2 linked regions of the Sorangium aterium genome follow. The protein of the gene in region 1 interacts with the protein of each later gene in a pairwise test. Links are inferred from orthologs where the notes say so. Each region holds a gene or a part of one and is shown on either strand. Other genes may lie near its edges.

Region 1 (10,579 bases):
GGGACCCAGAACAGGTAAAGCCACCAGAACGGATCGGTCATGAACTTGCCGATCGCGAACGCCCACGTCTGGCGGTGCGGGATCAGGCTGAGCCAGCCGACCTTGCTGGGCGCCGGCGACGGCTCGCTCGTGATGTAGGCGCGCTCCTCCGGCGTGACGCGCGGGTTCTCCGCGAGGGGGCGATACAGGATCATCCAGGCGACGATCCACAGCGCGCCGATCGCGCCGGTCAGCGCGAACGCCGCGCGCCACCCCCAGGCCACCGCGATCCACGGGACGGCGAGGGGGCACACGATCGCGCCGATGTTCGTGCCGGAGTTGAACAGGCCGGTCGCGAGCGCGCGCTCCTTCTTCGGGAACCACTCCGCGATCGTCTTGAGGGCGCCCGGGAACATACCCGCCTCGCCGATGCCGAGGGCGAACCGCGCCGCGGAGAGCCCCCCGGCGCTGCCGACGAGCGCGTGCGCCGCCGCCGCGAGGCTCCAGAACCCGACGGCGAACGAGAACCCGCGCCGCGTCCCGATGCGATCCATGAGGCGGCCCATCGTCAGCATGCCGATGGCGTAAGCGGCCTGGAACGACGTGACGATGTTGCCGTAATCGATATCGTTGTAGCCGAGGTCCTTCTGCAGCGTCGTCTTGAGGACGCCGAGGACCTGTCGATCGACGTAGTTGATCGTCGCGGCCGTGAACAAGAGGGCGCAGATCACCCACCGATAACGCCCGATGCCGGCCGAGAGCGGCGCGGCGCCCGCGTCGCGCGGCACCTCCGCGGGCGCGTCGGCGATGGCCGTCGTGGACTCCGTGTTCATCACCATGAAGCTATCCTCCTGAGTTCGAGCCGCCTGACGCTGGCCCGCTCCCCTGCTCGCTACTTGAGGCTCGCCTCGAGCCCGGAGCCGCGCTGGGCGAACTCCGGCTGGACGTTGACCACCCCGAACACCCGATCTTCGCGCTCGCGGTGCGCGGCCATCAGCCAGACGAAGTTGATGGAGTGCCCCGGCGCGGCGACGTTCGGGTGATACCCCGCCGGCATCAGCACGGCGTCGCCGTCCCGCACCACCGTGACGACCTCGGGCGCCTCGGGAGCCGTGTAGACGAGCTGCACGCCGAACGCCGGCGGCGGCATATCGAAATAGACGTACATCTCCTCGAGCAGGTCCGTGTGCTCGTGCGGGGGCCAGCTGGTCCAGTGCCCCGGCGCGGAGCGCGTGAAGCCCGCGACGATGCGGCCGGCCTGCACGTTCTTGCCGAGCAGGATGCTGAGCTCGCGCGTCGTGGCGTCGCCGCCCGCCTTGAACTTGAGCGACGGGTTCTGCTCGACGTCCTTGTAGCGGACGACCTGGAGGGGATAGTCGCCCTCCACCTCGGCGCCGCACTCGACGAGATCGACCGCCGAGCTCGTGCGCACCTCGACGGCCGAGCCGCGAGGCACGTAGAGGGCGTCGTACTGCCCGAGCGCGATCACCTCCCCGCCGTTCACCTTCACGGCGCACTCGCCGGCCATGCAGAGGAGCCCTACCTCGCGTCCGGAGGTCTCGAACCGCGCCTCCGGCGTGGTCCCGTCGAGCAGGATCCGACCGTAATGGAGGCGCTTCATGGGGCTGTCCGCCGGCGTCACGGAGAGCTTTCGCCCCCTGTGCGACGCCGTCGCGCGGACCACGACCTGCCCAGCGTTCACTGGCTTCATGGATAGAACCCTTCCCTCGCTTAGTTAACGTGATTTACAAATCGACGCGGTGAACCCCCGGAGCCCCGCGGCTGCGTCAGAACGCCGGGCTGGCCTTGATGTTCCACTCGACGTTCAGGCCGATGAAATGCTCCCACGTGCGCTGGCTGAAGACGTCGTCCTGCGGATAGAGCGCCTTCGCGCCGTCGTCGCGCCGGGTCACGAGCCAGATGAACCGGAATTGAGGGCGCTTGAAATCACCCTTGCCCGCCGCGTTCAGGAACGGCACGAGCCCGAGGCGCACGAGGCTCGCGCTGTGGTGGCTCGCCGCGGGGTGCGCGCCCGCCGCCGCGGGGTCGGCCGGAGGAGGGACCCTCCCCCTCCGCTGCGCCTGATACGAGGCCTCGACGGCGACGCCTCCCCAGTCGCGCAGGTAGAGGTGCGGCCGCACGAGCAAGATGCCCTCGTCGAGGTCGGCGAAGTCGAACGGCTCGCTGGCGTTGCGGAAGGAGCGCACGTATCCCGCGGCCATGAGGCCGAGCGGCCCCGTCTCGTAGTTGCCGCTCAAGGTGAAGAGGAGCTCGTGCGCGCCGGTCGCGGTGCCGTCCGGCGCGGGCTGGGTGGGCGCGCCGAACTCGCCGTAGGCCGCGAGGTCGCCCGCATAGCGGAGGAACAGGTGCAGGTGCCCGTTGTTCACGCCGGTGAACGGGCTGATCTGCGCGCCGACGACGTACCCGGAGTCGCGCGGCAGGCGCTCGACCACGCCGGCCTCCGCCGTCTCGCGCGTGCCCGACGGCAGCTGGTGCAGCTCGCCGTACAGGACGCCCTTGACGCCGCCCTTCTCCCCGACCGGGACGGTGTGGCTCGCCTTGACGCTCGAGATGAGCCGCTGGCGATCGAGGAGGTTGACGTTCGCCGCGCCAGGCTGGTTGAGCGCCGGCGGGCGCTCCACCGTCTGGAGGTAATAGGGCGAGAGCGGCCGGTTGACGCCTGCGTGCGCCGCGAAGTACGTGCGCTTCGAGGGCAGGTCGTAGCGGACGCCTCCGCCCAGCGTGTTCAGCCAATCGAGCGGCCAGAAATCGAGCAGCTCGGCGTTGTCACCGCGGTAGAGGCGCGAGCCGACCCACACGGACAGGCCCTTGACGCCGAGGTCTCGCTCCTCGACGAAGGCGTTGCGCACCGACATGTTGATGTTCCACGGCCGCGCGTTGTTGTAGTGGAGGACGGGGGCGTCCACGACCAGGCGGACGGCGACGCGCGTGGTGGCGCCTGTGGACTCCCAGTGATCCTGCCGCTCCAGGTCCATCTGGATGTACGTGGACTCGTCGAGGCGCGAGCCTCTCCAGACGATATCGGCGTCCCGCCCCGGCCCCATCTCGGCGTCCGTGGCCGCGACGACGCGGCCGACGCCGCCGAAGAAGAAGCCGCTCTCCGGCACCGGCGCAGGACTGGGAGTCGGAGGGGGCGGCGGCTGCGCGTTCACGACCGCTGGAGGCGCCTCGGGCGCCGGAGTCGGAGTCGTCGTCGGCTGCCCGTTCACGACCGCTGGAGACACCCAGAGCGCCGCGCCGAGCAGGGCGGAGACTGTGCCGCGCCGCGGAGCGCAGCGGGCGTCGTGCGCAGGGTCGCAAGAGAGATGGAGGATGGGATTCAAGGTGTGCCGATCTCGTGGTGTGTTGGAGCGGCAGCAGCGCAAGCGGCGGGGTTGTCGTCAGGCGAAAAGGCCCCGACGAGCACGCTTCGCGTGGCTCGCTCATCGATTGGAATGCTCGCAGCGGTGACGCTCAGGCGCGCTCGCCCGCGTCCGTCAACGTTCACAACGCTCGTCAACGTTCCTCAACGTTCCTCAACGTTCCTCAACGTTCCTCAACGTTCCTCAACGTTCAAAGCAAGCGATGGGCCAGAGGCGACCGGCTCGGTCGCAGCGCCACGATCCAGGCGTCCTCGCCGCGGCCAGAATGCGAATCCCGATTCAGATGGGCAGCCGCCGTGGAGAGCCCGTAAACCTCGGGTTGACACGGTTGACGCGACCGACACCGGCGGTGGACGCGCAACTCCCGTGTCCCGTGTCCCGTGTCCCGCGCGGCGCTCGCGCGAGCTGGGTCCCCCCACCCTGCCGGAATGATGGAACCGCCAAGTCGCCATAAGACGCCAAGATTTTGTGGTTTTCTTGGCGTCCTTGGCGCGCTTGGCGGTTCAAAAGCTCCCGCGTTCGGCCAAAGTACCCCGCCACCCGGGCGCGGACGTCGTCTCCGGGCGGATCGCGCCGTCGCGAGCGGAGGCTGTCAACCCGACGTTGACCGCGTGGACATCGGCTGTTGCGCGCACGGCGCTGTTGCGCGCGCCGCGCGCAGGGCGGGGCCGCGCAGCGGGAGCGGCGAGGCGCGTCCGCCGCGGTCGTGGTCGTCGAGCCTCCGGATCATGCGTGCGGGCCGCGCGCTGGCTGGCGCGAGCAGCTGGGGGCGGCGCGGGAGGTCAACGTCTTGCGTTGCCATGGCCTTCGCGGTAAGGGGGCGGCAATGAGTGGTCCCGAACTCGGCCGCCTCATCGACGAGGTCGATCGCACGGTGGACGTCCAGTTCGCCGCAGCCGGCGATCTCGATGAGCTGAACCGCCTGTATGCCAGCTTGCTCGGGCGCCGCGGGTCGCTCAATGCGCTGATGAAGCAGCTGCCCGGCGCGGCGCCCGAGGAGCGCAAGGCGCTCGGCCAGCGCCTCAACGCCGTCAAGGGCCGCGTGGAGCGCGCCCGCGAGGAGGCGACGGCGAGGATCAAGCGCGCTGCGCGCGATCGCGAGCTCTCCGCGCCGCCCCTCGATATCACCCTGCCCGGCCGCTGGCGCGCGCCCGGGCGGTCGCACCCGATCATGAGGACCCTCGACGAGATCGTCGATATCTTCGTCGGGCTCGGGTTCGACGTGGCCGAAGGGCCGCAGATCGAGCTCGCGCGCTACAACTTCGATCTCCTCGGGTTCCCGGCGGATCACCCGGCCATGGACATGCACGACACGTTCTACATGGCCGGCGATCCCGGCCAGAACGTGCTCCTCCGCACGCACACGAGCCCGGTCCAGGTGCGCGAGATGCTCTCCCACCCTCCGCCGGTGATGATCGTCGCGCCCGGGGTCGTGTATCGCCGCGACGACGACGCGAGCCACAGCCCCATGTTCGTGCAGATCGAGGGGCTCGTGGTCGACCGCGACGTGTCCCTCGCCGATCTGAAGGGCCTGCTCGAGGTCTACAGCCGCCGGATGTTCGGCGAGGCCACGAGGACGCGCTTCCGGCCGAGCTATTTCCCCTTCACCGAGCCCAGCGCCGAGCTCGACGTGTCCTGCCTCGTCTGTTTCGGCGAGAACCGCGCCTGTCCGCAGTGCAAGGGGACCGGCTGGCTGGAGGTCCTCGGGTGCGGCATGGTCCACCCGACGGTGCTCCGGAACGTCGGGATCGACCCGGAGGAATACACGGGGCTGGCGTTCGGCATCGGCGTGGATCGCACGGCCAACATGAAGTTCGCCGTCGACGATATCCGCGCCTTCTACGAGAACGACGTCCGCTTCCTCGGAAGCCTCTAGGCCACTGCCCCTCGCCCGCAGCCCCGATTCCCCATGTTGATATCCTACAAGTGGCTTCAAGAGATCCTCGGCGCCGATCCCGGCATCGACGCGGTGACCTCGGCGCTCGGCCGCGGCGGGCTCGAGGTCGACCGCGTGACGCACGTCGGCGCCGCGCTGCGCTCCGTGGTCCTCGCGAGCGTCGTCGCGACGCGGCCGCACCCGGCGGGCAAGAAGGGCCTCACGGTGGTCCGCGTGGACGCGGGCGGAGGCGGAGAAGGCGTGGAGGTCGCGTGCGGCGCGCCGGTCATCCCGGCGGCTCCGGCGCTCGTCTGTTATGCGCCCGTCGGGGCGCAGGTGCTCGACCGCAACGGCGCGCTCGTGACGTTGACCGAGAAGGCGGTCGCCGGCTTCGCGTCGCCCGGTATGCTCTGCGCCGAGGACGAGCTCGGGCTCGGGTCGAGCCACGAGGGGCTCCTGACCGTGGAGGGCGGGCGTCCGGGGCAATCGCTGCTCGACTGGGAGCCTCGCCTCGAGGACTGGATCATCGAGCTCAGCGTCACCCCGAACCGGCCCGACGCGCTGGGGCACCTGGGCGTGGCGCGGGACGTGGCCGCGGTGCTCGGCCTACCGTTCCGGCCGCCCGCCGTCGCCGCGCCGCGGGCGAACGGCGCCGGAGCGCCCGCGGCCGTGCAGACACGCGCCGCCGTGGAGGTGCGCGACGGGGACCGCTGCCCCCGGTATGACGGGCAGGTGATCGAGGGCGTCGGCGTGGGCCCCTCGCCGCTCTGGGCGCGGGTGCGGCTCGGCCGCCTCGGCGTGCGGCCGATCGCCAATGTCGTCGACGCGACCAACCTGGTGATGCTCGAGCGGGGGCAGCCGCTCCACGCGTTCGATCTCGACACGCTGCGGCTGCCGATCGAGATCCGGCGGGCTCAGCCGGGCGAGGCGTTCGTTGCGCTCGACGGGCAGAAGCTGTCCCTCGACGAGGACGACCTCGTCATCGCCGACGCGGACCGCGTGGTGGCCCTGGCGGGCGTCATCGGCGGCGCGGACAGCGGCGTCACCGCGACGACGCGGCGGGTGTTCCTGGAGTCGGCGTACTTCGAGCCGCGCGGGATCCGCAGGTCGGCGCGCCGGTACGGCTTCCACACGGAGGCGTCGCACCGCTTCGAGCGGGAGGTGGACCTCTCGGGGGTCCCCCTGTCGCGCGACCGCGGGAGCGCGCTCATCTGCGAGCTCGCGGGCGGCGAGGCGGCGGGCGAGCCGATCGACGTGTACGTGGCGCCGCGCGCGCCGCGCCGCCTGACGCTCCGGCTCCCGCGGTACCAGCGGATCATCGGGGCCGAGGCCCCGGCGCGGGCGCGCGAGATCCTGGAGACGCTGGGGCTCTCGGTGCTGGAGCAGAAGGCGGACCGGCTCCTCGTCGAGGTGCCGGAGCACCGGCCCGACATCGCGGAGGAGATCGACCTCATCGAGGAGGTCGCGCGCATCGCTGGTTACGACCAGATCCCGAGCCGGCTGCCGCGCGTGGGGGCCGCGCCCGCGGGCGCCAGGGGCGATTACCGTCTGCGGCGCAGGGTGCGGCAGATCTGCACGGGGATCGGGCTGCACGAGGCGGTGACGTACTCGTTCCTGTCGCCCCAGGAGCTGAAGGCGGCGCGCTACGACGACGGGTCGCTCCTGCGGCTGCTCAACCCGCTCTCCGAGGAGAAGTCGGTGATGCGGCCGTCGCTGGTCCCTGGGCTGCTCACGGTGGTGCAGCGCTCGCAGCGGTACAACGTGCCGCGGGTGCGGCTGTTCGAGGTGAGCCAGGTGTTCCTGCCGTGGCAGGACGAGGCGAGCGGCGCGAGCCAGCTGGCGCGGGTCGAGCGGCCGCCGGTGAACGAGCCGACGCGGCTCACGATCTTCCTGGCGGGTCCGCGCGACAGTTACCTGACGCGGCCCGAGGACGTCGATTTCTACGACGGCAAGGGCGCGGTCGAGGCGGTGGTCGCGGAGCTCGCGGGCAACGTGACGCCGGCGTTCGACCTCTCGGGCGAGGCGCCGCCGTGGGCGCACCCGAAGAAGGGCGCCCGCGTCCTGCTCGACGGCCGCGAGGTCGGGTACGTGGCGGAGCTGCACCCGGACGTGCGCGAGGCGCTGGAGATCACGAGCGGGGCCGTCGTGGCGGAGCTGGATCTCGCGGCGGTCGCGGCGGCGTACCGCGCGCCGGTGGCCGCGAAGCCGAGCCGGTTCCCGGCGATGCGGCACGACGTGGCGCTGCTCTTGCCGCTCGACGTGCCGGCGGGAGAGGTGCTCGAGGTGCTGCGGACGACCGCGGGGGAGCGCTGCGAGAAGGTCGAGATGTTCGATCGGTACCGCGGCGAAGAGCTGCCGGCGGGGACGCACTCGCTGGGGTTCGCGCTGTGGTTCCGGTCGGCCGAGCGGACGCTGACGGACGACGAGGTCGACAAGTGGACGAAGGCCGCGGTGGACGCGGCGAAGGCGCGGTTCGGGGCGCAGCAGCGCTAACCGAAGCTCGTTCGGTCACGTTCAGGGCACGAAGCCGTCGCCCCCACCCCACCATCGCTCACGAACGTAAACGTTTACGTTTACGTTTACGTTTACGTGGTCGTGGTCGTGGTCGTGGTCGTTCACGACCTGCCGTTGACGACCACGACCACGACCACGATTACGTAAACGTAAACGTTCTCAGACCTTTCGGGCCCCGCCGTACGCTCGAGCGACAGGCAAGCTGCGGGGCGGTCGGTCGAGGGCGAAGCGAGGGGACGATGCACGCATTGACGCGGAGATCGGGCGTGAAATCGAGCAGGAGCGCCGCGGGCCGCCGGCGGGGCGGCGCGCTTCACACTGCGACGGCGATGGCCTTCGTGACGGCGCTGCTCGCCGTCGCCGGCGCGTGCCTCGAAGGAGGGCTCCGCTGCGGCGAGGGCTCGTGCCCGATCGGCCATACATGCGCCGTGGACAGGGACGGCAACCCGGCATGCATCGTCCCGACCGAGGTCAATACCTGCGGCAACCGCGTCGTCGAGGACGGCGAGGCCTGCGATGACGGCAACGGCGAGAGCGGCGACGGGTGCAGCTTCGACTGCAGCTCCGACGAGCGCTGCGGCAACGGTATCGTCGATACGATACGCGAGGAAGAGTGCGACTGCGGCGCTGGCGAGTTCGGTCCCACGGACGCTCGATGTCGCGGTCGACAGAACGCGGATTCCGACGGTTATTGCCGGAAGGACTGCAAGGCACATTGCGGCGACGGCGCGGTCGCAGAGCACGAGCAGTGCGACACCGGCGCGCCGGTCGCCGGCTCCTGCGTGAACCTGCGCTATGATTTCGGTCGCCCCGGGTGCACGAGCACCTGCGACGCTCTCTCCACAGCTCCATGCGGCGACTGGAACTGGCGGTTCGAATCCATCGGCACGGTGTTGTCCTTCATGAGCGTGTGGGGGAGCGGGAAGGAGGACGTGTTCGCCGTCCTGGGAAACACGACCGCGCACTACGACGGCCAGAGCTGGCAGATGATGGACTCGCCGACGACAGAATTTGTCTTTGGCATATGGGGTACTGGACCGGATGACGTCTTCGTCGCCGGTCAGGACGGCACGATCCTGCACTACGATGGCCAGAGCTGGCAGATGATGGACTCGCCAACAGGGGAGAATCTCTTCTGCGTGTGGGGGAGCGAATCGAACGATGTCGTTGCCGTCGGTGACAACGGCGCGATCGTCCGCTACGACGGCCAGAGCTGGCACAAGATCGATGCGGAGATCTCAGCGAACTGGCGTCGCGTGTGGGGGAGCGGACCGGATGACGTCTTTGCTGTCGGCCTGGCAGGCGCCATCATGCACTACGACGGCGAGAGCTGGCACGAGATGGATTCACCGACGACGACCAGCTTGCTCGGCGTGTGGGGAAGCGGACCGGACGACGTCTTTGCTGTCGGCCTGGCAGGCGTCATCCTGCATTACGACGGCGAGAGCTGGCACGAGATGGAACACCACCTGTCGGCCGAGCTCTCCTTGGCTGGCGTCTGGGGCAGCGGACCGGGCGATGTCTTCGCCGTCGGTGATGCCGGCACGATCGTCCACTACGACGGCCAGCGCTGGCACCAGCTCGATGCGCAAACGACGGCCGACTTCATCGGCGTGTGGGGCAGCGGTCCGGACGACGTCTTTGCCGTCGGTCAGCTCGGTACGATCGCGCGCCACGACGGCCAGAGCTGGCAGAAGATGGAATCACCGGTGCCGGACGAGCTGGAGCTGCACGCCGTGTGGGGCAGCAGTCCGGACGACGTCTTCGCCGTCGGTCAGGCCGGCGCCCAGGCCGGCGCGATCCTGCACCACGATGGCCAGGTCTGGCGGACGATGGATTCGCCGACGTCGGCTCGTCTCGGCGGCGTCTGGGCGAGCGGACCGGACGATGCCTTCGCCGTCGGCCAGGCCGGCACCATCCTGCGCTACGATGGCCAGAGATGGCAGACGATGGATTCGGGCACCCTGGATTATCTCGATGGCGTGTGGGGGAGCGGTCCGGACGATGTCTTCGCCGTCGGTCAGGCCGGCACGATCGCGCACTACGATGGTGACAGCTGGCAGGCGACGCTCCTGGACTCAGGGGAATACCTCAATGCCGTCTGGGGGAGCGGGCCAGACGATGTCTTCGCCATCGGTGACGAGGGCACGATCGCGCACTACGACGGCGAGAGCTGGCAGGTGACGCACTCGGACTCAGGGGAATATCTCCAGGCCGTCTGGGGAAGCGGGCCGACCGATGTCTTCGCCGTCGGGCTGGAGAGCGCGATCTTGCACTACGACGGCGAGAGCTGGCGCAGGATGGAAGCGCCGACGCTGGCATCGCTCTACGGCGTGTGGGGGAGCGGGCCGACCGATGTCTTCGCGGTCGGCACGGGCGGCGCGCTCTTGCGCTACGACGGCATCTCCTGGCTGACGCTCAACTCCACGACGAACTCCACGCTCGACGCCGTGTGGGGCCAGGGCCGGATCTCCTTCGTCGTCGGCCAGGACGCCGCGATCTACCGTCACATCGGTCCGCCGCCAGCGCGGTAGCAGCGCAGCCTCGCCCGCGGCGCGCCCGCTACTTCAGCGTCGGCTTGATCTTCCCCGCCGTGCGCTCGATCAGCTGCTCCTGCTCGCGCTTGCTCCGCAGCGCCGTCTCGGCCGCTTCCCTCGCCTTCCGCTCCTCCTCGGTGGCCTTGACCTGCGCATCGCGCACCTCGGCCTCGGACCGCTGCGCCGTGTCCCGCGCCGTCCTCGCCTCGCCCGCCGCCACGCGGGCCCGCCCGGCCTCGGCCTCCGCGCGCACGCGGGCCTCCTCCGCCTCGCGCTGCATCTTCTCGGCC
Region 2 (10,448 bases), on another replicon or contig:
GGGTGGGGGAGGGCCTGCCGGGCGAGAGGGGCCGGCCGGAGCGGGAGGTCACGAACCCGATGCGCTCATGGCGCGCCGGGGGAGCTTCCACGCTGCGGCTCGCCGGTCGGCGAGCTCCTCGAACGGCATCGCCTCGAGGTCCTTCTCGAGGTCGCGCGACCCGGGGGCGGTCACGACGTGCTCCGTCGAGCGCCGCACGACGCAAGGGCCATCCGGATTGCTCGTCCGGACCAGCCCGATCCGGGCCACGTCGTCGCAGAGGAAGTGTGTGTGAAGATCGATGAGGCGCCCTTTGACGTGGGCGCCGGGGATGGGGTGGTTCTTGGCGATGTCGTCCACGAGAGCCTTGCGCACCGTGGTGCGGGCCGCCGAGGCGGCCAGGGCTGTCTGATCGAGGGCCATGAAACCTCGCAGGCTAGGTCACCTGCTGATTTGTAGGCGCGGCCGGTTTCGAACCGGCGACCCCTACCGTGTCAAGGTAGTGCTCTACCACTGAGCTACGCGCCTATGTCCCGCCCGCTCGGCCCGATGCCGACGAAACGGAGAGCGCCTCCTATCAAGGGGGGTGAAGTCCGTCAAGCGATATGTTTCGTGGGGTCGCTTTTGTCGTGGCGGCCTGGTGACGGATTCGTGGTGCAAGGGCTCGGACGGCGGCCGTACTCGCCCCGCCCCCGCCGCTTGGTCGAGCAGCCGGCGTCGACCGTCCCATCGATGAATCGACGAGCCGGCGGGCAGCCTCAGGCCGATCGTGGCGGGCTCCAGGGCGCGCTCCCGCTCGACGTGCCGCGCGAGCGACGTGCCGCGCGAGCGACCCATCGGCAGCCGCGCGCGGCGGAAGCGCATTGCGCGGTGGGAGCATGAATTCTCGGAGTTACGTCCGGACACCGAAGATCGCGATCGCCGCGCCACTTCAGGCCGGCCGCTGCGCGGACGCCGATCGCGCTCGCGCTTGACCTCGCGTGCGGCTCGGGCGACGAACGATTGGATGGCAGGGCCTGACGGTCTAGGCTCGCCGCCGGATCCGGCGGCGGTGATCGCGCATGTCGAGGTGGCCGCGGGGAGCGCGCTGTTCGCCGCGCACGCGGCGGTGCCCGGCAATCTGCCGATCGAGCGCGCAGCGAGCGCCAGCGAGGCGATCCGCGGCGCCGCCGCGCGGACGCGCGGCGGGCAGCGCGCGAGCGTCGTGCTGGGCGCCCACGAGCTCGTCGGGGCGCTCGCCGCCCTCGGCGAGGCGGCCGCGGTGCGGACGCCGGTCACCGTTCACGTCATCGAGCGGCGCGGCGGGCTCGCGGTCGGGCGCGACGAGCTCGCGCCTGCGCTCGACGTCGGCGCGGGGGTGCTCGTGACCTGGAGCAGCCAGGAGGCGGCCGACATGACGCTCGTGGCGCGGCGCGCCGCGGAGGACAGCGAGACGCCGTTCCTGCACCTCGTCGACGCGCTGCCGTCGGACGTCTCGGCCCTCGGCGGGGCGTGCGAGCTCGCGGCGCGCTTCCTCGGCTCCGAGCGGAGCGCGCCGACCTTCATCGACGCGGCGCCGGGCGAGAGCGACGGCGACGGCGGGCCTCGCCCGCAAGGCCGCGGCGTCGTCCGGAAGCGGGCCGAGCGGGGCTTCTGCGCGCGCGTCCCGTTCGCGCTCGCCAGCGCGATGCGGGAGCTCTGCGAGCTGACCGGCAGGCCGCTCGGCGCGATCGAGCGCGTCGAGACCGCGGACGCGGAGGAGATCCTGGTCGTCGTCGGCTGCGCGTTCCCGGCGGCCCGCGAGGTCGTGCGCAGCCTGCGCGCGCAGGGCCGCCGCGTCGGCCTCGTCGGCGTGCGCGCGCTCCGCCCGTTCTTCGGCGCCGACGTGGTGAAGACGCTCGGGCGGGCCAAGGCCGTCGTGGTCCTGGAGCCGCTCGACGTGCCGCTCGCGCCGTACGGGCCGGTCGCCGCCGGGGTGAAGGCGGCGTTCGCGGACGCGATCACCTGGGCCCCGGGCTTCCCCGGCGTCGGGCGCATCCCGCCGATCCTCTCCGCGACGTTCGCGACGATCGACGGCACCATCACCGAACGCGACGTGCGCCTCTCGCTCGCGGAGATCGCGAGCGGGGAGCGCGCTCGCCGGCACATCGTGTTCGGCAGCGACGGCTGACGCCGCGCGGCAGCGGAAGGGAACACAGCCGCGGAATGGGTACGGAAAAGGCCGCCAGGCTGCATTCCCCGGACGCCCGGGTGAGCCTGCCCGCCTAGCTCCTTGCGCGACCCTTGGATCCTGGGTATGGAGGCGGGCCCCGGGGGGTTGGGAGAGGCCCGCAATTTGCGGGCGAGCCCGTCGGGGCCCGGAGACACGCGTCACCTTGGCAAGCTCAAACTGGTTCCAGCCGAACGCCGCCCCCGGACGAGCGGGCAACGCGCCCGCGACGCCGGTCGAAGGTCAATCGCCGCCGTCCGGAGGGCAGGAGGCGCCGCCTTCTTCGCCGTTCGGCGGAGGGGCCTTCCAGTTCCTCATCCTGGCGCTGCCGCTGCTGCTCATCTTCGTGATGACGCGGAGCCAGAACAAGAAGCAGAAGCAGCTCGAGTCGAACCTCAAGGCGGGCGACCGGGTCGTCACGCAGTCCGGGCTCCTCGGCAGGATCGTCGACATCAGCCCGAACTCGCCCAGGGTGAAGCTGGAGATCGCCGCTGGCGTGAACGTGCAGGTCCTGAAGAGCGCGATCCAGGGCCCCGACCCGGGCGAGGTCGCGGCGGCGGACGCCAAGGTCGCCGACGCGGCGAAGGAAAAGAAGTCGTAGGCCGGCGCTCGGCCCAACAGGAAGCTTTTTTACCGCCCCCGCGGCGCCCCACTCCATGCTCCTAAACATCTTTCAGTACGGGTTCGCCGGCGTCGCCGGCCTGTGCGTCCTCGGCGCGTGGCTCAGCCGATCGAAGCGCAGCGTCTTCGCCTGGGCGGCGCTCGCCGCCGGCGCCGCCGCGATCGCGGCCCACTACCACGTGTTCTGGGCCCTCGCGACCTTCGGCCTGATGGTGCCGTGGGCGCTGTTCTGCGTCGGGCCGTGGATCGATTTCTCGTGGCGGGTAAAGACGGGCTTCGTGCTGTTCCTGGCGCTCGGCTCGGCGCTCGCCATCTACCCGACCTACCACGACGAGCGGTACGGCCGCCCCGTCCACACCGGCCTCTCCTCGGAGGAGGTGGCGGAGCAGGAGACGCAGGCGAGGGCGGGCGAGCTCGGGTTCAGCCGCTTCCTGACGTCGAACATCCCGTTCCGCCTGGTGCGCGGGCTCGATCTGAAGGGCGGCCTCCGCCTCGTCTACACGGTCGACGTCGACGAGGCGATCAGCGACAAGCGGGATCGGTACTACGACGACCTGCGCGCGGCGCTCGCGAGGTCGTTCGGGTTCCACGAGGGCGACAAGCCGCCGACGATCGAGGAGATGCAGAAGCTCCAGACGAAGCTCCGCATCGAGAAGTCGCGCGAGCAGGCGGACACGATCGCGATCACGTTCAACGACCCGGCGGACTCCGCGAAGATCAACGACGAGTTCCTGGCGAAGTTCCTGCACGAGCTGCAGCTCGTGCGCTCGGCGGATCGCCGCGTGGCGAAGTTCCGGATCCGCGACGAGGTCTCGAGCACCATCCGCGACCGGGCGGTATCGCAGGCCAAGGAGACGGTGCTCCGCCGCGTCGACGGGCTCGGCCTCAAGGAGGCGAGCGTCTCCACGCGCGACGAGGACGTCATCATCGAGGTCCCCGGCGACGACGAGAGCGCGTTCGCCACGATCCGGGAGATCATCAGCCAGACCGCGCGGCTCGAGTTCAAGATGGTCGACGACGACCACGACTTCTTCGAGCCGATCGCGAGGAGCGCCAAGGAGGAGGACCTCCCGAAGGGGCTGACGTTCTCGATCGAGAACGCGCCGGTCGGCCCCGGGAAGACGAAGCCGGTCCACTTCGCGCGGATGGTGCGCGCGGAGCACGAGGAGATGCGCGACACGCTGAAGCGGCTGCGCGAGTGGGTCGGGACGCTCCAGGTCCCGGCGGACAACGAGGTCGGCTACGGCAAGCTGTACGAGTTCAACGAGGAGAAGGACGCCATCGAGGAGATCGGCTGGCGGACGTACTTCCTCTTCAGCAAGGCCGAGATCACGGGCGACATGGTGCGCGACGCGCAGGCGCTCCCGGATCAGCGCGACGGCGGCCTCGGCGGCTGGTACGTGTCGATGGATTTCACCCCGACCGGCGCCGACCGGTTCGAGGACATCACCGGCAGGAACGTCAAGCGGCGGTTCGCCATCATCCTCGACGAGAAGGTCGAGAGCGCGCCGGTCATCCAGACGAAGATCGGCGGCGGCCGCGCGCAGATCACGATGGGCTCGCAGAACCCGGATCAGCAGCTCCAGGACGCGCGCAAGCTCGAGCTGGTGCTCCGGTCGGGCGCGCTGCCGGCCCCGATCTCGCCCTCGAACGAGCAGCGCATCGGCCCGTCGCTGGGCAAGGACGCGATCCAGCAGAGCATGAAGGGGGCCATCGCGAGCGGCGTGCTCGTCGTCGTGTTCATGGTGGTGATCTACAGCCGCGCCGGGCTCATCGCGGACATCGCCGTCATCTTCAACCTCATCCTGCAGGTCGCCGTCCTCGCGATGTTCGGGGCGTCGATGACGCTGCCCGGCATCGCTGGCCTGGTGCTCACGATGGGCATCGCGGTCGACGCCAACGTGCTGATCAACGAGCGCATCCGGGAGGAGCTCAGGGCCGGCAAGAGCCCGCGCGCCGCGGTCGACGTCGGCTACGACAAGGCGTTCAGCGCCATCCTCGACGGCCACGTGACCACGCTGCTCTCGGGGCTCATCCTCGCGCAGTACGGCACCGGCCCCATCAAGGGCTTCGCGATCACGCTGATCGTCGGCATCGCGATCAGCCTGTTCACCGGGGTCGTCTGCACCCGCCTGATGTTCGACTGGGCGGTCCGCGGCCGAAAGATCAAGACGCTCTCGCTCGGCTGAGAACGAGGGCGCGCGAGCCGATCTCCGACCTTTGAGGGAGAACGCGCGAGCGGCTCTCCGATTGAGACACGACGATGGAACTCATCAAACCTGGCCGTCAGTTCGACTTCATGAGCAAGCGCTGGCTCTTCATCGGGCTCAGCGCGGTGCTGCTCATCCTGTCGATCATCTCGTTCTTCGTGCCGGGGCCTAAGCTCGGGACCGATTTCAAGGGAGGCACCGAGATCGAGGTCGCCTTCCGGGCTCCGGTCTCGAGCGCCGAGGTCCGCGAGGCCGTCACCAAGTCGGGCTTCGACTCCCCGGACATCGTGTCCGTCGCGGATCAGGCCAACCCGAACCGCTACCTCATCCGGGTCCACGAGGTCTCGACCCTGTCGGAGCAGCAGAAGGCCGCGGTGCGCGACCGGATGTGCCTGCCGCCGGAGAACGGCTCCGTCCCCGAGGACCGCTGCCCGCACGCGGTGCGCGCCACGGAGGTCAAGTTCAGCCCCGGCGGCGACAAGATCTCCACGCGCTACGACGTCGCGCCCGACCTGGAGGGGATCAGGAAGCAGCTCGAGGGCATCGAGGGGGTCGAGCTCAGGGCCGGCGCGAACAACCCGCTCGTCGTGAGCGAGCGCGACCACAAGGTCGAGCTCCACCTGAAGTCGAAGGGCGACCAGCTGATGGATGGCCTCCGGGAGCACCTCGGCGCGGACAAGGTGCCCGAGCAGGCGCTCCGGGTGGAGTGGATCGGCCCGAAGGCCGGCGCGCAGCTGCGCGACGCGGCCATCAAGAGCGTCGCCATCACGATCTTCTTCATCATGGCGTACATCGCGTTCCGGTTCGACATCCGGTTCGCGCCCGGCGGCATCGTCGCGCTCGTGCACGACGTGGGCATCGCGCTCGGCGCGATGGTGATCACGCAGCGGGAGATCACCCTCTCCACGGTCGCCGCGCTGCTCACGATCGTCGGCTACTCGATCACGGACACGGTCGTCGTCTACGACCGGATACGCGAGAACCTGGGGAAGCACCGCGACATGAGCTTCGCCGCCGTCATCAACTTCTCGCTCTCCGAGATGCTCGGGCGAACGATCCTCGTGTCGATGACGACGCTGCTGTCGCTCGTCATGTTCCTCTTCTACGGCACGGGCGTCATCAAGGACTTCGCGTTCACGCTCGTGGTCGGGATCGCCGTCGGGACCTACTCGTCCATCTACGTCGCGGCGCCGCTCACCGAGTGGATCGACCGCCGGTTCTTCGGCTCGAACGCGGGCAAGCGCAGCAAGAAGGTCAGCCGCGTCCGCACGCAGAAGCGCGCCGACGCGGTCGTCTGAGCGCCTCGCCGTGGCCGCGCGTGGACGCGCGGCCTGAGCCGCCCCAGGCCATGGACGCATCCATCCCGCCGGTGTACCCGCTTCCGTGATGAGCACGGCCACCGAGGCGTGGAGGGAGCTCCCCGAGCGCGAGGCGCCAGCGTCGGCTTTGTCCGGCGCGCCGGGCGCCGCGCCCGTCGTGGATCCGGGCGAGGCGTCGGCCGAGGCGCTCGTGATGGCGCGCCAGCTCGGGCTGTCGATCACGGTAGCGGACATCCTGCACCGGGCCGGCTGGGCGCCTGACGAGGCGACCCGGCGCTTCCTCGACCCGCGGCTCTCGCACCTCACGTCGCCGGACGCGATGGCCGATCGCGAGGCGAGCGCGGAGCGGATCGCGCGCGCCGTGCGCGCCGGCGAGCGGATCGCCGTCTTCGGCGACTACGACTGCGACGGGATCACCGCGACCGCCATCATGACCGGCGGGCTGCGCGCCCTCTCGGGCCAGGTGGTGCCGCTCCTCGCGACGCGGGCCGAAGGCAGCTACGGGCTCTCGGCGCCCGCGCTCGAGCGCGTGATGCGCGCAGGTCCCACGCTGCTCATCACGTGCGACTGCGGCTCCAGCGATCACGAGCGGCTGGCCGCGGCCCGCGCGGCCGGCATCGACTGCGTCGTCATCGATCACCACCTCGTGCCGGCCGAGCCGCTCCCCGCGATCGCGTTCCTGAACCCGCACCGCGCCGATTGCGGCTTCCCGTACAAGGGGCTCGCCTCGTGCGGGCTCGCGCTCTCGCTCCTGGCCGCCGTGCGCAAGAAGCTCGGCTCGTCGCTCGATCTCCGCCCCTACCTCGACCTCGTGGCGATCGGCACGGTCGCCGACGTCGCTCCGCTGACCGGCGACAACCGCGCGCTCGTGCGGGCCGGCCTTGGCGTGCTCCAGACCGGGCCCCGTCCAGGGCTCCGCGCGCTCGCGGCGCTCGCCAACCTCGATCTCGGGCGCGGCGCGTCCGCCGAGGACGTCGCCTTCCGGATCGCGCCTCGCCTCAACGCGCCCGGTCGGCTCGGCGATCCCGACATCTCCCTGGAGCTCCTGCTCGCGCACGACGGCGTGACCGCCTCCGCGCTCGCCGCCACGGTGGAGCAGGCGCAGATGAAGCGGCGCGCGATCCAGGACGAGATGCTGACCTCTGCGCTCGCCGAGATCGAGCGCGCCGGGTTCGATCGGGATCCTGCGATCGTCATCGCGCGGCAGGGGTTCCACCCCGGCGTGGTCGGCATCGTCGCTGGCAGGATCACGGGTCGCTACGGCAAGCCGACGATCGTGATCGCGCTCGAGGGCGTGAAGGGGCGCGGCTCGGTGCGTGGTCCATCGGGCGCGCGGCTCCACGACGCGCTCACCCGGTGTCGCGCCGAGCTCGTCGGCTTCGGAGGCCACCAGGCCGCGGCCGGCGTCGAGGTGCGCGCCGATCGCGTCGAGGCGCTCCGGGCGGCGTGGTGCGACGCCTTCCGCGAGCAGGACCTCCCGGCCGCCGCGGCGTCCGCGGCCGCCCACGTCCGGCTCGACGATCGCGACGATCCGGCGGCCGTGGCGCGCGATCTCGAGCGGCTCGAGCCGTGCGGCGAGGGCAACCGCCCGTCGTACGTCCTCGTGCCGGGCGCGGCAGTGCGCTCCTCGAGGAACCTGAAGGGCCACCTCAAGCTGGAGCTCACGTTCTCCCGCCGCGAGATCTCGTGCTTCGGGTTCGAGCTGGGCGAGCTCGCGCCGCGGTTCACCGGCGGGCGCGTCGACGTGGTGGGCCGCCTCCGGCGCGACGCCTGGCGCGGCGGGGACGCCGTAGAGATCAGGATCGAGCACGTCGCCGCGTCCGACTGAGCGCGGCGGGCGTCCGCGGCGTGCTAGCGTGATCGCGTGGCTGAGCCGCTGATCCGGTTCTCGCGTGTGCGCAAGGCCTTCGGTCCGAAGGTCATCTACCGCGACCTGAACCTCGACGTGTACCCGGGCGAGACGATCACCATCATGGGCGGCTCCGGCGTCGGCAAGAGCGTCATGCTCAAGCTGCTCATCCGTCTGCTCGACGCCGACGATGGATCTATCCAATTTCACGGTGAAGAGATCACGCGCCTGAGCGAGTCGCGCATCGCCGGGGTGCGTCAGCGCATCGCGATGCTCTTCCAGGGCGGCGCCCTGTTCGACTCGGTCTCGGTGGGTGAGAACGTCGCTTACGGCCTGCACGAGCACTACCGCAAGGAGATGACCGAGGCGCAGATCGCGGATCGGGTCAACTGGGCGCTGTCGCTCGTCGGCCTGCCGGGCATCGAGCAGATGCGCCCGGGGGACCTGTCCGGCGGCATGAAGAAGCGCGTCGGCCTCGCGCGCGCGATCGCCGTGCAGCCGGAGGTGCTGCTCTACGACGAGCCGACGACCGGCCTCGATCCGATCAACACCGAGCGCATCAACCACCTCATCAAGGGGCTGAAGCAGGCGCTCAACGTGACGAGCATCGTGGTGACACACGACATGAAGAGCGCCTTCTCGATCTCGGATCGGATGGCGATGATCTTCCGCGGCGAGGTCATCGCTACCGGCACCCCGGACGAGTTCCGGGCGTCCACCGATCCGCATGTCGCCGATTTCATCACCGGGACCGCTCCGGTGAACGAGGACGTCCAGACGCTTCTCGGCGCGTGACGATCCCCTCGAGATCGCGCAAGATGCCCTTCTGCATGGGCAGAGCGCGCGATCTGAAGGTCGGACTCTTTGTGCTGGCGGGCCTCGTACTCTCCGCCGTAGTCATTTTCCTGATAGGTGACGAGCGGCGGCTCTTCGACTCCTCCGTCAGCTTCACGACGAACTTCGCCGACGTGCAGGGGCTGAAGCCGGGCGCGCCCATCCGCATGGGAGGCATCGACATCGGTCACGTCGCCGAGGTCGGTTACGGCCCTGATCCGAAGGACACCAAGATCTATGTGAAGCTCGAGATCGTCGAGAGCGAGGCGAGCCGGATCAAGACGGACAGCGTCGCCCAGATCGCGAACAAGGGCCTGCTCGGCGACAAGATGCTGGAGCTCACGAAGGGGCAGAGCCCGGATTCGGTGCCGCCTGGCGGGCAAATCCCCGGCGAGGTGCCGACCGACGTGATGGGCAAGGTCACCGGCATGGCCGAGAAGGCCGAGGCGACGCTCGACAACATCCAGAAGGTCTCGGAGAGCATCGCCGACGAGAAGCTGCACAGGGATCTCCGCGAGACGGTCGCCTCGGCGAACACGCTGATGAAGCAGGTGACCGAGGGGGAAGGCTACCCGCACCGCTTCCTGACCGATCCCGAGGAGGCCGAGCGCATCTCGCGCACCGTGCAGAGCCTCGACCGCCTCAGCACGGAGCTCGCGGGCGCGGTGCGCGAGGTGCGGGGGGTCGTGTCCCGGGTCAAGGAGGGGCCGGGGTTCGCGCACGACGTCATCTACGGCGACGGCCCGCAGAAGCAGGTTCAGCAGTTCGGGAACGCGGCGGACGAGGTCGCCATGACGCTGCGGGGCATCCGCGAGAGCGACAGCCTCGCGCACGACGCGCTCTACGGCGGCAAGGGCGACGGCGCCGAGGCGCTCGCCAACGTGACGGCGATGACCGGCGATCTGCGGGCGATCGTGCACGACATGAGGGCGGGCAAGGGGACCCTCGGCGCCCTGCTGGTCGATCCGTCGATCTACGAGGACATGAAGAGCCTCCTCGGCAACGTGCAGCGCAACGACGTGCTCCGCGCGCTCGTGCGCTACTCGATCAAGCAGGACGAGCAGAAGCCCGCGGTCCAGGTCGGCGGCGCCACGCCGTCGCCCTAGCGGCACATCCGAGCCGCCCGCGCAAGCGTCGGAGCGGCAGCGCCTTGCGTTATCTCGGTCCGCCCTTTATTTCTCAGTGTCTCGATGCCCACGAAGCTCGCTGACCGTCTGTCGGCCGTCGCGCCCAGTGCAACGCTCGCCATGGCGGCGAGGGCGGCGCGCCTCCGCGCCGACGGGCACAGGGTCTACTCCTTCGGCGTGGGCGAGCCTGACTTCGACACGCCCGAGCACATTCGCATCGCGGCGAAGGCGGCGCTGGACGCCGGCGCCACCCACTACACGGCCGTGTCCGGCATCTCCGAGCTGAAGTCGGCGATCTGCGCCGCGACCGAGCAGCACCGC

What was found.
Region 2: the proteins of pheT (region 1) and secD interact in binary tests that used the Escherichia coli proteins (3 or more experiments, as listed by UniProt). The link is inferred for Sorangium aterium from one-to-one orthologs.

Annotation. Positions count from the first base shown.
Region 1 is NZ_JAQNDK010000003.1:986,542-997,120, reverse strand. The notes cover bases 4,897-8,001. They hold pheT (phenylalanine--tRNA ligase subunit beta), read left to right. Parts: upstream 4,897-5,271; coding sequence 5,272-7,731; downstream 7,732-8,001. Other genes in these bases: POL72_RS27970 (glucosyltransferase-I), read left to right, coding at 7,674-8,001; pheS (phenylalanine--tRNA ligase subunit alpha), read left to right, coding at 4,897-5,238. In the rest of the region: POL72_RS27995 (MFS transporter), read right to left, coding at 1-818; POL72_RS27990 (5-deoxy-glucuronate isomerase), read right to left, coding at 872-1,690; POL72_RS27985 (carbohydrate porin), read right to left, coding at 1,767-3,323; more of pheS, read left to right, coding at 4,189-4,896; more of POL72_RS27970, read left to right, coding at 8,002-10,286; POL72_RS27965 (serine/threonine-protein kinase), read right to left, coding at 10,315-10,579.
Region 2 is NZ_JAQNDK010000001.1:760,802-771,249, reverse strand. The notes cover bases 2,427-5,400. They hold secD (protein translocase subunit SecD), read left to right. Parts: upstream 2,427-2,823; coding sequence 2,824-4,977; downstream 4,978-5,400. Other genes in these bases: secF (protein translocase subunit SecF), read left to right, coding at 5,052-5,400; yajC (preprotein translocase subunit YajC), read left to right, coding at 2,427-2,768. Also shown: POL72_RS02665 (hypothetical protein), read right to left, coding at 49-402; POL72_RS02655 (transketolase), read left to right, coding at 986-2,128; more of yajC, read left to right, coding at 2,334-2,426; more of secF, read left to right, coding at 5,401-6,296; single-stranded-DNA-specific exonuclease RecJ, read left to right, coding at 6,385-8,145; POL72_RS02630 (ABC transporter ATP-binding protein), read left to right, coding at 8,182-8,961; POL72_RS02625 (MlaD family protein), read left to right, coding at 8,997-10,106; POL72_RS02620 (pyridoxal phosphate-dependent aminotransferase), read left to right, coding at 10,191-10,448. UniProt on the Escherichia coli protein: Part of the Sec protein translocase complex. Interacts with the SecYEG preprotein conducting channel. SecDF uses the proton motive force (PMF) to complete protein translocation after the ATP-dependent function of SecA.